One region of the Pseudaminobacter sp. Soil_N_29 genome, then DNA from elsewhere that is predicted to be linked to it. Evidence: predicted binding sites of a transcription regulator. Region 1 holds the regulator's gene; each other region holds the start of a gene.

Region 1 (4,348 bases):
GATGCGGCAGGCCGACGTGGCCGAGGCCACCCGGCGGCTGCTGACGGGCGCCGAAGCAGCCCGCGCCGTGAACGGTTAGTCTAGGCTATGACGAGCAAGCCTGCCCTTACCCATCTCGGCGCCGATGGCCAGGCGCACATGGTCGATGTCGGCGCCAAGGCGGAAACCGAACGCACGGCGGTTGCCGAAGGCATCGTGACCATGCTGCCCGAGACATTGCGCATGATCCGCGCCGGCGATGCCAAGAAGGGCGACGTACTGGGCACCGCGCGGCTGGCCGGCATAATGGCCGCCAAACGCACGCATGAACTGATTCCGCTATGCCATCCGCTGCTGCTGACCAAGGTTTCGGTGGACATCGAGCCCGACGAAGCGCTGCCCGGCCTGCGCGTGACCGCGCTGGCTCGGGTGACCGGCAAGACGGGCGTCGAAATGGAAGCGTTGACCGCCGCCTCGGTGGCCTGCCTGACCATCTACGACATGGCCAAGGCGGTGGACCGCGGCATGGTGATTTCCGGCATCAGGCTTTTGGAGAAATCCGGCGGAAAATCCGGCGACTACCGGGCGGATAGCTGACGATGTCGCTGCTGCCGGTGAAGGACGCGCTCGAGCGGCTTCTGCAAGGGGCGGTTGCCTGCGAGCCCGAAGCCGTGCCGCTGGCGGAGGCTGCGGGCCGCATACTTGCCGAAGACGTGCGCGCGCTGAGAACGCAGCCTCCTTTCGATGCGGCGGCCATGGACGGCTACGCGGTGCGCGCCCAGGACGTGGAGACAGTGCCCGTCACGCTCCAGATCATCGGCGAGGCCCCGGCTGGCCGGCGATTCAACGGCCCGATCGGACCCGACCAGGCGGTGCGCATCTTCACCGGTGCGCCGGTGCCGGAGGGCGCCGACACCATCGTGATCCAGGAAAACGCGCGTAAGCTGGGCCAGGACACGGTCGAAGTTCTGGAAACCGTAGCCGCAGGGCGGCACATCCGCCGCAAGGGACTGGATTTCGTCACCGGCGACCTGCTCCTGGAAAAGGGCCGCGAGCTGGATGCCGGCGCGCTTTCGCTGGTGGCGTCGGCAAACCACCCTCGCCTCGACGTCGTGAAACGGCCACTGCTCGCCATCATCGCCACCGGCGACGAACTGCTGCCGCCTGGCAGCGAGCTTGGGCCCGACCAGATCGTGGCATCCAACGCCTTCGGCGTGGCGGCAATCGCCACTTCCGTGGGCGCGCGGGTGCTCGATCTGGGCATCGTCCCCGACAGCCGCCCGGCAATCGCCGCGCGCATCAGGCAGGCGCTGGACCACGGCGCCGATGTGGTGGTCATGCTTGGCGGGGCTTCCGTGGGCGACCACGACCTTACCCATGAGGCGCTGGCGAGCGAGGGCATGGTGCTGGACTTCTGGAAGATTGCCATGCGCCCCGGCAAGCCGCTGATGTTCGGCCGCCGCGGCCGCACGCGCTTCCTGGGGCTGCCCGGCAATCCCGTCGCCAGCCTTGTGTGCTCGCATCTGTTCCTGAAGCCGCTTCTGTCGCGACTTGCCGGCCGTTCCTACGAGCCCGATCTGCGCCAGGCCGTTCTCGGCAAGCCGATGGCGGCGAACGGCCGCCGGCAGGACTTTGTGCGGGCGGTGTTGCGAGAAGGGCATGACGGCCCGGTGGCGACGCCCTTCGAAGTGCAGGATTCGTCCATGCTGAGGACATTCGCGGAAGCCAATGCGCTGATCATTCGCGATCCCTTCGCCCCGGCAGCGCCGGCCGGCGCCCCTTGCACGATTCTGAAGCTACGCTGACTGCGCGCGGCTTCCCACGGTCTACACCGCAATGGATGCCGCCCTCCGGAAGCCGGTCGCGGCGCGATTGAGGCTTGGTGCGCAAAAGGCGGAAATTGCGCGGAACCAACCTCTTGCGCCGCTTTGCTGCAGCAAGGTGGCAAAGGTGGAGCGGAGCACGCCAATATCTCAGCCGGCAACCGATTTGCGCGTCTTCATGGAAATTTAAACAGTTGCAGAACACAACTGGAACAGATAGTGTTTGTTCTGGTTTTGTTTTGGGGGTCGATTCTCCCCGGGGGGGCTGGCCATGCTGACGCGCAAACAACACGAGTTGCTTCTCTTCATTCACGAGCGGCTGAAGGAATCCGGCATACCGCCTTCCTTTGACGAAATGAAGGACGCGCTGGACCTTGCTTCCAAATCCGGCATCCACCGGCTGATCACCGCACTGGAAGAGCGCGGCTTTATTCGCCGGCTGCCCAACCGGGCGCGCGCGCTTGAAGTGCTGCGCCTGCCCGATTCCATTGCCCCCGGCCTCACGCCTCGCACCAGGTTCTCGCCCAGTGTGATTGAAGGTAGCCTCGGCCGCCGCGCCGCCCCGGAGCCGGCTCGCGCGCCTCTGGCCAGCAACGACGAATCCGGGACGGCGATCTCGATCCCGGTTATGGGCCGCATTGCCGCCGGCGTGCCCATCGACGCAATCCAGCACAAGACCCATTCCATCACGGTGCCGCCAGAGATGATTTCCGGTGGCGAGCACTATGCGCTCGAGGTCAAGGGCGACTCCATGATCGAGGCCGGCATTTTCGATGGCGATACGGTCATCATCCGCAACGCCAATACGGCCAATCCCGGCGAGATCGTGGTGGCACTGGTGGACGACGAGGAAGCGACCTTGAAGCGCTTCCGTCGCAAGGGGGCCTCGATCGCGCTCGAGGCTGCGAACCCGGCTTATGAGACGCGCATTTTCGGGCCCGACCGGGTGAAGGTGCAGGGCAGGCTGGTTGGGCTGATTCGGCGCTATTGAACCGGGCGGAGTGTCGGGTGAGCAAGGAGCTCAACTCAGTCTTCGGAGGCGCGCGGTCGTTGTATTTGTGCGTCCTGGGATGACCCACGCGCTTCGGCTGACTGGGTCTCCGACTTTTTGACGTAGGGCGCCAAACCTCGCGCCTCGCGCGAAAACTGGCGATGGGCATGCCACGGCCGATAGGGCTCGCCCACCGCGTAGTGGACTTCCGCGCTTTCGCTGCCCACCTCGCCGCTACCAAGATAGACGACGGCACTGCCGAGTTTCGCCAGATCGCGCTTGGTGAGGACCAGCGCCCCCTCACGCCGACAGATGTTTTTGGCGGTGGCGTCGTCGACGACAATCACGGCGGCATATTCGCAGGCGGGACGCGCGATTGCCGGGTTTGCCGCGTGAACTACAATCGCGCCGGAGGGATGCACGGCAACGCAGAGGCTGTCGTGGCAGTCGAAGCCCGAGCTTGGCGCTTCATCTTGCCCCGTTTCGGCTTTTGGTAGCGCCGGCGGCTGCGTTCGGATTTTCGGCGGCGCAATGCCCTCGCCTTCGACTTCCGCGCCTGAAATTTCGCGATCCGTAACTGCAGCCTGGCTGCTCAGCTTCTGCGCAGTGCGCGACCTTCCCTTGCCGGCGCTTCTCTTCGAAGTGGTGTCGACTGGGCCAACGAGTTCCTCGCTACGTACTGCCCGTTTCCAGTTTTCAACGGTAAAAGCGTTCGGCCTTGTCCTGTTGACGGCGAGTTTTCCACCGCCAAGCGGCACGGCCACGAGCCGTCCGTCTTCGGAAACGAAAACGTCGGGCGTGCGAACATCGGTGAGCGTCAGCGCGCCGGCAAGTGCAGCCGGCACCGCGAGCAGCCGCAGCCAGGTCGAGGCCATGCAGGCAAACACCAGCGCGACTGTCAGCAGCACCAGCGACTGCGCCGAGATGAGCCCGACCGCGTCGATCGGGGAGCGCTCTGATATCCAGATCGACACTGCGATCATAAGCGACAGGCCCTTCCCCATCACGTAGAAAAACGGCGCGTCCAGCCCGATCGGCATTGCCAGCGAGCCGGCGACGGCGAACGGCATGACGAGTATAGAAACGCTGGGCATCACGGCCAGATTGGCAAGCAGGCTAAGCGGCGAGACACGCTGGAAGTGATAGACGCCGAAAGCAGTCGTCGCGACGCCCGCCACAACGGATGTGATGGCAAGCGCGCCCACGGCGCCGAAGGCCTTGGCAATTCCGCGCCCAATGAGCGATCTGGGCTGGGCCGGCGGCGCCCGCTTCTTCACATTCCGGCGTTCAGCCCATATCGCATAGGCGCTCACCAGCGCCGCGGTTGCCGCAAACGACATCTGGAAGCTTGGGCCCACCACCTCATGCGGTGATACGGCCATGATGACGAGCGCCGAGATGGCGAGATTGCGCGTGGTGAGCGCGCCGCGGTCAAAAAGCAGGGCTGTGAGCATCACCGCCAGCATAAGGAAGCTGCGCTGCGCCGCCACGTCGCCACCGGACAGGAACACATAGCCGGCAATTGCGGCGAGCGCTGCTCCGGCCGCGTATTTCT
Region 2 (4,348 bases), on a different contig from region 1:
CCTGTTCGGCTCGACGACCTATGCCTATGACGCCGAAACCAAGACCATGAAATGCGGCCAGGCGGTGGTGAAGGATGTCGAGGGCCAGGAATACGACCCCAACATGAAGCTTGGGGAACAATAACAAGTATGAGGGTGTGGACAGTAAGCGAAGAGAAGGCCGGGACGCTGACCCAGTGCCTCGGTGTCGCGCAAAACCTGGACGCGAACCCGACTGCCAGGATTTTCAGGAAACAAACCCGAGTGGAGCGGATATTTTCTGCATTTCGGCAAAGCGTTGCAGAAAAACCTCCGGACATCCTCATCTCATGCGGAAGCATCTCCGAGCGTTATGTTGCGGAGATCAAAAGGGCCTATGGTGGCCGGCCGTTTGCCGTGCACCTTCAACCGCCCCGACGCGACCTGGACTTGTTCGACATGGTGTTCGTCTCCCGTCATGACTGGACGAAGGCGATGGAGCACAATCCGAAATATTTCAGGATGTCCGGTGTCCCTCATCGGATCAGCCCAGCTCTCCTTGCGACGCGAAGGGAGAGTGCGCGAGCGCGCTTTGCTCCTGGCGGGGAGCCTGTCGTTACCCTGCTCATCGGCGGATCGACCTGGGCCTACTCTTTCGACCGGCAGACCATAGATGGGATTGTCGCCACAGCAACTGATCTGGTTGGACGAGGTTACGTCGTTCTCGCATCGACTTCTCGCCGCTCGGAGCCGGAAATTCTTGCTCGGCTGACGGAAATAAATGATCCGCGTATGATCATCTGGGACCGTACCGGCGACAATCCGTACATCGACTATCTCGCAGCCGCCGACGCTTTCGTCATTACGGCAGACACTGTAACGATGGTGTGCGAGGCCTCGATGTCAGGAAAGCCGATACATATCTTTTCGCCGGCTCGACAGGGAGGGTCGCAGTTTGAACAGGAAAAGTTTGAAAAATTCGAACGGTTCCACGCTGACATGCATGAAAACCTTGGATTTACGAGACCGTTCCAAGGTGTGATGGAAGAGTTTTCGTACACGGTTGAGGATGAGACCTTGCGCATCTCGGCACTCATCAAGACGGCTTACGAAAAGAGGCAGTCCAGTCCTATCGGCAACTGAGCCGCTATGTTGCTTCTTCGATGCGCTCCATGTCGTCGTCACTGAGGCCGAAATGGTGGCCGATCTCGTGGATCAGCACATGGGTGACGATGTCGCCCAGCGTCTCCTCATTCTCGGCCCAGTAGTCCAGAATGGCGCGGCGATAGAGCGTGACGCGGTTCGGCCCCTCGCCGGTCTGCGGGTTCCAGCGCTCGGCGATGCCGCGGCCCTCGAACAGGCCGAGCAGATCGAAAGGCGTCTCCAGGGCCAGATCGTCCATGATCTCGTCGGTGGGAAATTCGGCGACCTGGATGACGACCTCGCCGGTCAGCGTGCGGAACTCCTCCGGCAGATGCGCATAGGCTTCCAGCGCCAGAAATTCCAGTTCCTCCAATGACGGAGAAAGCTGGTCGTGCCATGCGCGGTTCTTGTAGATACGGGCCATTCTGTTTCCTTTTGACCGCATATAGCCTTTTGGCTGGTGCCTTTCGAGTTTTTTACGCGAGGCTGGGGAAATAGGCGCGAAGGCCACGCGAGAAAGCTTCGATCAACATTCCGAGAAAGGAATAAATTCCTCTTCGAGCGCTTGACTCTGCCGGGGCGCTCTGGAATCAATAAGAACATAACAGGAACAAATATCGGAAAGCACACCGTCATGGCGACGTCCGCCGTGGCGCAGGCAACTGTTTTTGCCTTGCGCCAGAAAATAGCACGCATCGAGGGCACCCTGCCGGAACGGCTGGTGCCTTCCGCCGAGGCGCGGGCCGGCGAAGGCGCGGTGCTGATGCGGCGCCATGGCATCGCGGCGGAACCGCGCCTGGCAACCGGCGCGCAGGCTTTCGATGCCGCCCTCGGCGGCGGCCTGCCGATGGCGGCGCTGACCGAAATCCATGGCGCCGAAACGCGCGATGCCGGGGCTGCGAGCGGGCTTGCCCTGGCGCTGACCGGGCTTTTGCTGGCGCAGGCGCGGCAAAGGACACCCATGCTCTGGATCGGCACGGCAGAAATTTTCCGCGAGGCCGGTGTGCCCTATGCGCCGGGCCTGTGCGCCCGCTTCGGCATCGGAGCGGACGAGGTTCTGATCGCAGAGGCGCCGAGACTCGCCGACGCCTTGTGGATCGCCGAGGAGGCCGCCGGCCTGAAGGCCTTCTCGGCCGTGCTGCTGGAGATCCGCGGCAACCCGCAAAAGCTCGACCTCACCGCCACGCGCCGCCTGCACCGGCGCGCGCTGGGCGCGGGGCGGCCGGTCTTCCTGCTGCGGCAGGCGGCCAGGCCAGAACCGACCGCTGCCCCGCTGCGGCTCGTCGTCTCGCCGGCAACGGCAGCACCTCGCCACACCATCGCCGGGCCGCTGGCCGGCTCCATCGGCCCGCCCGGCTTTGTCGTCAGGATCGACAAAAGCCGCCTTGCCCTGCCCGGACAGTTCACCCTGGAGTGGAACGCCGATGAACGCTCATTTTCCGAAAGACAGCAGCCGGCCTTCGGGCCAGCGGATTCTGGCGCTGTGGTTTCCGCATCTTTGCACGGAGCGCATCCTGCGCCAGCGGCTGGGGCGGTCGTGGCGTTCGCAGCCGCAGGCGGCGCGCCCGCCGCTGGTCGTCAGCCATCGCGAAAAGAACACGCAGCGCATCGCAGCCCTCGACGAGCAGGCTGAGCGGCTGGGGCTGAAGCCCGGCATGGGCATTGCCGACGCCCGCGCCATGCACCCCGGCATCGAGATCGTCGAGGCGGACCCGGCCGCCGACCGCCGGCTTCTGGAAAGCCTGGCCGACTGGTGCGACCGCTACACGCCGCTGGTGGCGCTGGACGGGACAGACGGCCTGTTCCTCGACATCACCGGCTGCGCCCATCTGTTCGGCGGCGAAAAGGCGCTGCTCGACGACCTGCTGGCACGCTTCTTCCACCAGGGGTTCGATGAGCGCGCGGGGCTTGCCTCCACGCCGGGGGCGGCCTGGGCGACGGCGCGCTTCCGCAGCCCCGAGATCGTCGAGCCGGGGGGCGAGGAGAGAATGCTGGAGCCCCTGCCGCTGGCAGCACTTCGGCTGGAGCCGGCGACCATCTCCGGCCTCGAAAGCGTGGGGCTGCGCAATGCGGGCTCGGTTCTGCGCAGCCCCCGCGCGCCGCTGGCGCGCCGCTTCGGCGCCGGCCTGATGGCCCGCATCGACCAAGCGCTGGGGCGCATCGAGGAGGCTATTTCGCCGCGCCTGCCCGTCGCGCCGCTTTCGGTGGAGCGGCACCTGGCCGAGCCGATCGGGCTGATGGAAGACATCGAGCGGCTGGTGCTTCTGCTGGCCACGAGCCTGAGGGCGGATCTGGAGCGGCGCGGCGAGGGCGCGCGCGCCCTGCAACTACTGCTGTTCCGGGTCGACGGCATGATCAGCCGCATCGGTGTCGGCACCTCGCGGCCGCTGCGCGCGCCGGACCTCATCGCAAGGCTGTTCCACGAACGGCTGGCGGCGCTGGAGGATGCGCTGGACGCCGGCTACGGCTTCGACCTCGTCCGGCTCTCGGTGCTGGCGGCAGCCTCCTTCGACATGGCCCAGACCGATCTTGCCGGCGAGGTGTGCGGCAATGACGAGGACCTCGCCCTCTTCGCCGACCGCGTCGGCGCCCGGCTTGGCGCAGATGTGGTGCAGAAGCCGGTTCTCGTCGCCAGCCATGTGCCTGAACGCGCGGTCGCCGCCATGCCCTTCGCCGCCGCCGTCGGCGCGGCGATGCCGGCAAGGGCCAAGCACTCGCCCCCCGCGACCCAGGAGCGGCCGATCCGCCTGCTGACCCATCCCGAGCCGGTGGAAGTGGTGGCCGCCGAGATGCCGGAAGGCCCGCCCGCGCGCTTCCGCTGGCGCCGCGTGCTCTACGACGTGGTGCGCGCCGAAGGCCCCGAGCGCATCGCGCCGGAATGGTGGCGCGAAGAGGCGGATGCACCGACCCGCGACTATTTCCGCGTCGAGGACGGCGCCGGCCGCCGCTTCTGGCTGTTCCGCCGGGGGTTTTACGGCACCGGCGACACCGGCCCGCGCTGGTTCATGCAGGGGCTGTTCGCATGAAGGAGAAAAAGGTTCCGCGCGCGCCCGTTGTTTCGCCGGCCTATGTCGAATTCGGCGTACAGTCGAACTTCTCCTTCCTGCGCGGCGCCTCGCGGCCGGAGGAGCTGGTGGTGGCCGCCTGCCTGCTCGGCCATGCCGGCCTGGGCCTTGCCGACCGCAACACGGTGGCCGGCGTGGTGCGCGCCTGGAGCCAATCGAAATGCATCAGGTTTTCGGAAAAT
Region 3 (4,348 bases), on a different contig from region 1:
GGGCGTGTCCTTGCCGTCGTTCTTCAGCGCCCACAGAAGCGTGATCAGTCCGGCCGGGCCGGGCTTCAGCAGCGTCGGGACGAAGACATGATAGGCGCCGAAGCGCACGCCCAGGCGGCGCAGGCTGGCGCGGCCTTCCTGGTCGAGCGACTTCATTTCCTCGGCAATGTCGCGCCGGTTGAGCAGGCCGAAATTCTCGACCAGCTGGAAGGCGATGCCACGCGCGATGCCGGTGAGCTGATCGGCGCCGCGCAGGTCGAGGAGCGGCTTCAGCGCGGTGTCGATCTGGAAATTCACGAAGCGCTCGGCGCGCGCTGCCACCTTGTCGCGTGCGGGGCCTGTGAGCTGCTCGTCGGCCAGCAGGATGACGCGCGGGCGCAGCGCATCCTCGGTCGCCACCAGCGTGCCGATGGGCGCGCCGATCCAGCGCAGCGTGCCGTCCGAGCCGAGCGCGAGGTCGCCATTGGCGCAGGCCGCGAAGCGTTCCGCGCGCGCCTCGAACTCGACGCCCAGCGCCTTCTGCGCGGCCGCCCTGATGGCCTTGCCGTCTTCGCCGCCAGCGCTCTGGTCGGCGGTGAAGCGGAACCCTTGCAGTTCCCCGACGTGATGGCCTTCGACGAGGACGGTTCCGGTTGAGCTGATTTCGGCTTCTAGCATGGTGTTTTCTCTAAGGCGGCGCATAAGGACCGAAGTCCTGCGGTCTACAAAGCGTTTCGTCAACCGTTCATGCAGTGCATCCGACAATCTGTCTTCGATTTCCCGCGTCTTTTCCTGCCAATGTAGCGGATCAGCCAACCAGCCAGGCCGGTTTGACACATAGGTCCAAGTGCGGATCTGGGCAATACGGTGCGAAAGCGTGTCGATGTCGCCGTCGGTGCTGTCGGCACGGCGCACCTGTTCGGCCATGTAATTCTCGTCGACATGGCCGCGGTCGGCGAGGTCGAAAAAGATGGAGGCGACAAGATCGGCATGCTGGGCCGGCGCGATGCGGCGGTAGTCGGGCAGCGCACAGACATCCCACAACAGCGCGACGCGATCGCGGCTGCCAGCGCGCCGGGTGATGTCGGGATCGCGCGACAGCTGTTCCAGCGCCTGCGCATCGACCGCCGGCAAGGCGCGTGTCAGCCCTTCTACGGGGGCAACGGTGTCGATGGAGCGCTTCAGGGCATCGATGCTGGCGAAATCGAACCGGGCGGTGCGCCATTGCAGCACCTTCACCGGATCGAAATCATGCGCCTCGATCTTCTCGATCAGCTCCTCCGGGAAGGGATCGACCTGGCCGGTGACGCCGAAGGTGCCGTCGCGCATGTGCCGGCCGGCACGCCCGGCGATCTGGCCCAATTCCGCGGGATTGAGGTCGCGGAACTGGAAGCCGTCGAACTTGCGGTTCTGGGCGAAGGCGACATGGTCGACGTCGAGGTTGAGGCCCATGCCGATGGCGTCGGTTGCCACCAGATAGTCGACGTCGCCCGACTGGTAGAGCGCCACCTGCGCGTTGCGCGTGCGGGGCGAAAGCGCGCCCAGCACCACGGCGGCTCCGCCCCGCTGGCGGCGGATGAGCTCGGCGATGGCATAGACCTCGTCGGCCGAGAAGGCGACGATGGCCGAACGGCGCGGCAGCCGCGTGAGCTTCTTGGAGCCGGCATAGGCCAGATGGGAAAGCCGCGGCCGCGTGACCACCGAAATGCCCCGCAGCAGCCTTTCCAGAATGCCGCGCATGGTGGCGGCACCCAAAAGCAGCGTCTCCTGCCGGCCGCGCAGATGCAGGATGCGGTCGGTGAAGATGTGGCCGCGCTCGAGATCGCCGGCAAGCTGCACCTCGTCGATGGCGACGAAGGCGGCATTGGTCTCGCGCGGCATGGCCTCCACCGTGCAGACCGAATAGCGGGCGCTCGGCGGCATGATCTTTTCTTCGCCGGTAACCAGCGCCACATTGTGCGCGCCAACCTTTTCGCAGACGCGGGTGTAGACCTCACGGGCCAGAAGCCTGAGCGGCAGGCCGATGACGCCGCTCTCATGCGCCACCATGCGCTCGATCGCCAGATGGGTCTTGCCGGTGTTGGTCGGCCCGAGAACGGCGGTCACGTCGCGCCCGGTCAGGACGAGCGGGTCAGACTGTTTAGGGTGGACGTTCATCAGGAATTAGGCGGCCTTTTCTGGCTCGGCAGTTCGCGGAGACCCGGCGCGGCGGGCCAGTCGGCTCTATGCAGGCGTGGACTCATGATCGGGTCGCTCTTCCCGACAGATAGGGGTTCGGCAGGAGAAACGAAAGCCCTAATATTCGGCGGAATAACGGCCGGGAACGACTCTGGAACGAATCGGCGACGAATCGCTGACTCCAACTGATTCAGCTTTTGTTCACGGCTAGATATAGCCCGGCCGGCAATCGACAGCCCCATATGCTGAATCTCTTATAATCCTGCGCACTCCGGATTCCCCCCGACAGGTCTGTCGCTTCGCCACCCGAGGCGACCGAAAGGGATAAGCCATTGAATAAAGTCGCATTTCCTGCCCGGAAGGGTGACCCGACCGATACGCACGTTAACCTTCCGTCCAAAGGAGGAACGAATCGGCGACGAATCGCTGTTCGGCCAGCTTTCCCTCTTTGTTCACCACCACATGCTGTGCCTTGACAGGGATGACGACCCAAATGGCGGCGGGGCGAGGGGCGGAAATCCTCACCTTTTTGCCGCCAGCGTTAACCTTTTGCTGCCGGGAGGCGAGATCGCCGCTGAGGCTGAGCCGCCACTTAAGCAATCGCCAACCAAGATTAAGAATCTGTGACGGGCGCGAGCTTGCCGGCAGGATGGCCCGTTAACATTGCGCCTGAAACGAGAACGAACCAGCGACGAATCGCTGCTACGGCGGGCTTCCCGGTTTGTTCACCGCAACATGTTGGGCCGGCCTAGCCGACGTACGACTAATCCGCCCAGGTTCCGTGAAGGCAAAGGCGCCCATTCGGCGCTGCCGTTAACGAGAACGCCCCAGTTTGGCACAACCGCGCTTCTCCATCGACGACGCAAAACCCCGCCACCGTGCGGCGGCGGGCCTAGACAGGCCGTTTGCTCCTTCCCGGCAACTCAGGACAGGTACTGGCCGCCATTGACGGTCAGTGTGGATCCGGTGATGAAGCCCGCCTCGTCCGAGGCAAGGAACAGCACGCAGCGCGCGATTTCCTCCGGCTCGCCCAGCCGGCCGACCGGAATCTGCGCGATGATGGATTCGCGCACCTTCTCCGGCACCGCCATCACCATGTCGGTCCCGATATAGCCCGGGCAGATGACATTGACGGTGATGCCGGCCCGCGCGCCCTCCTGCGCCAGCGCCTTGGTGAAGCCGATGTCGCCGGCCTTGGAGGCGGAATAGTTGACCTGGCCGACCTGGCCCTTCTGGCCGTTGATGGAGGAAATCGTGATGACGCGGCCGAATTTTCGGTCGCGCATGCCGCTCCAAAGCGGATGCGTCATGTTGAAGACGCCGTTGAGATTGGTGCCGAGCACCTCGTCCCACTGTTCGCGCGTCATCCTGTGGAACATGGCGTCGCGGGTGATGCCGGCATTGTTGACGAGGATGTCCACGGGGCCGAGGTCCGCCTCGACCTTGCCGATGCCGGCCACGCAAGCCTCGTAGTCGGCAACCGACCATTTGTAGACCGGGATGCCGGTTTCCGCCCGGAACTTCTCGGCAGCCTCGTCATTGCCGGCATAGTTGGCGGCCACGTGATAGCCGGCGTTCTTCAGCGCGATCGAGATTGCCGCGCCGATGCCGCGCGACCCACCAGTGACGATTGCAGTTCTGGTCATGCTCCCCTCGCTATGTGTGAGACTCTATTTCAGTTTGGCGAAAGCCTCGTCCATCATTTGTTGGCCTACTTTCTCGCTGTAGAGCTTGACCGCGGTTACCATCTCAGGCTGCCCCAATTGCTCTACGGTCAGTTTGCACGGGTCCATGGCTATGCGGGTGATCCCCGAAGCGACCAAAAGCATCAGGCCTTTGATAGACCCCAGATCGTCGGTCAAAGCCGCAACCACCAGCTTCCTTATCACATCCTTGTCGGCTTGACTGGCGTTGTCGAACATGCACGTCGCCAAGGCCTCGGTGTCGAGCGGCTCAGAACAAGCCGCGCCCACGCCAAACCCCATCAGTGTGCCGAGAAGCACGAAAACACGGGACATGCGACCTCGCCGTTCCATGCCCCGCGCCAACATCACAGCGCCTCGACGCACATGGCGACGCCCATGCCGCCACCGATGCACAGGGTGGCGAGCCCCTTCTTGGCGCCGCGCCGGCGCATCTCGTAGACCAGCGTGTTGAAGATGCGCGCGCCCGAGGCGCCGATGGGGTGGCC

The links. Region 1 encodes LexA, which represses DNA repair genes until DNA is damaged. Its sites were predicted from a motif close to TGTTCNNNNTGTGTTCNG; they were not measured.
Region 2: AC3A4H_RS15100 (ImuA family protein) is a predicted target of LexA. The motif match lies at 1,697-1,714, and genes of this name have one in related genera.
Region 3: AC3A4H_RS17790 (helicase-related protein) is a predicted target of LexA. The motif match lies at 2,299-2,316, and genes of this name have one in related genera.

The regions. Positions count from the first base shown of each region.
Region 1 covers NZ_JBDGLC010000002.1:65,481-69,828, forward strand. The annotation lists gene trpC (indole-3-glycerol phosphate synthase TrpC) at 1-79, shown strand, start outside; gene moaC (cyclic pyranopterin monophosphate synthase MoaC) at 88-576, shown strand; gene AC3A4H_RS06345 (molybdopterin molybdotransferase MoeA) at 579-1,784, shown strand; gene lexA (transcriptional repressor LexA) at 2,074-2,793, shown strand; gene AC3A4H_RS06355 (ComEC/Rec2 family competence protein) at 2,829-4,348, opposite strand, start outside.
Region 2 covers NZ_JBDGLC010000006.1:111,844-116,191, forward strand. The annotation lists gene AC3A4H_RS15085 (DUF1737 domain-containing protein) at 1-124, shown strand, start outside; gene AC3A4H_RS15090 (mitochondrial fission ELM1 family protein) at 130-1,101, shown strand; gene AC3A4H_RS15095 (metallopeptidase family protein) at 1,106-1,525, opposite strand; gene AC3A4H_RS15100 (ImuA family protein) at 1,736-2,734, shown strand; gene AC3A4H_RS15105 (Y-family DNA polymerase) at 2,709-4,127, shown strand; gene AC3A4H_RS15110 (error-prone DNA polymerase) at 4,124-4,348, shown strand, end outside.
Region 3 covers NZ_JBDGLC010000008.1:22,276-26,623, reverse strand. The annotation lists gene AC3A4H_RS17790 (helicase-related protein) at 1-2,136, opposite strand, end outside; gene phbB (acetoacetyl-CoA reductase) at 3,081-3,803, opposite strand; gene AC3A4H_RS17780 (hypothetical protein) at 3,828-4,175, opposite strand; gene AC3A4H_RS17775 (acetyl-CoA C-acetyltransferase) at 4,208-4,348, opposite strand, start outside.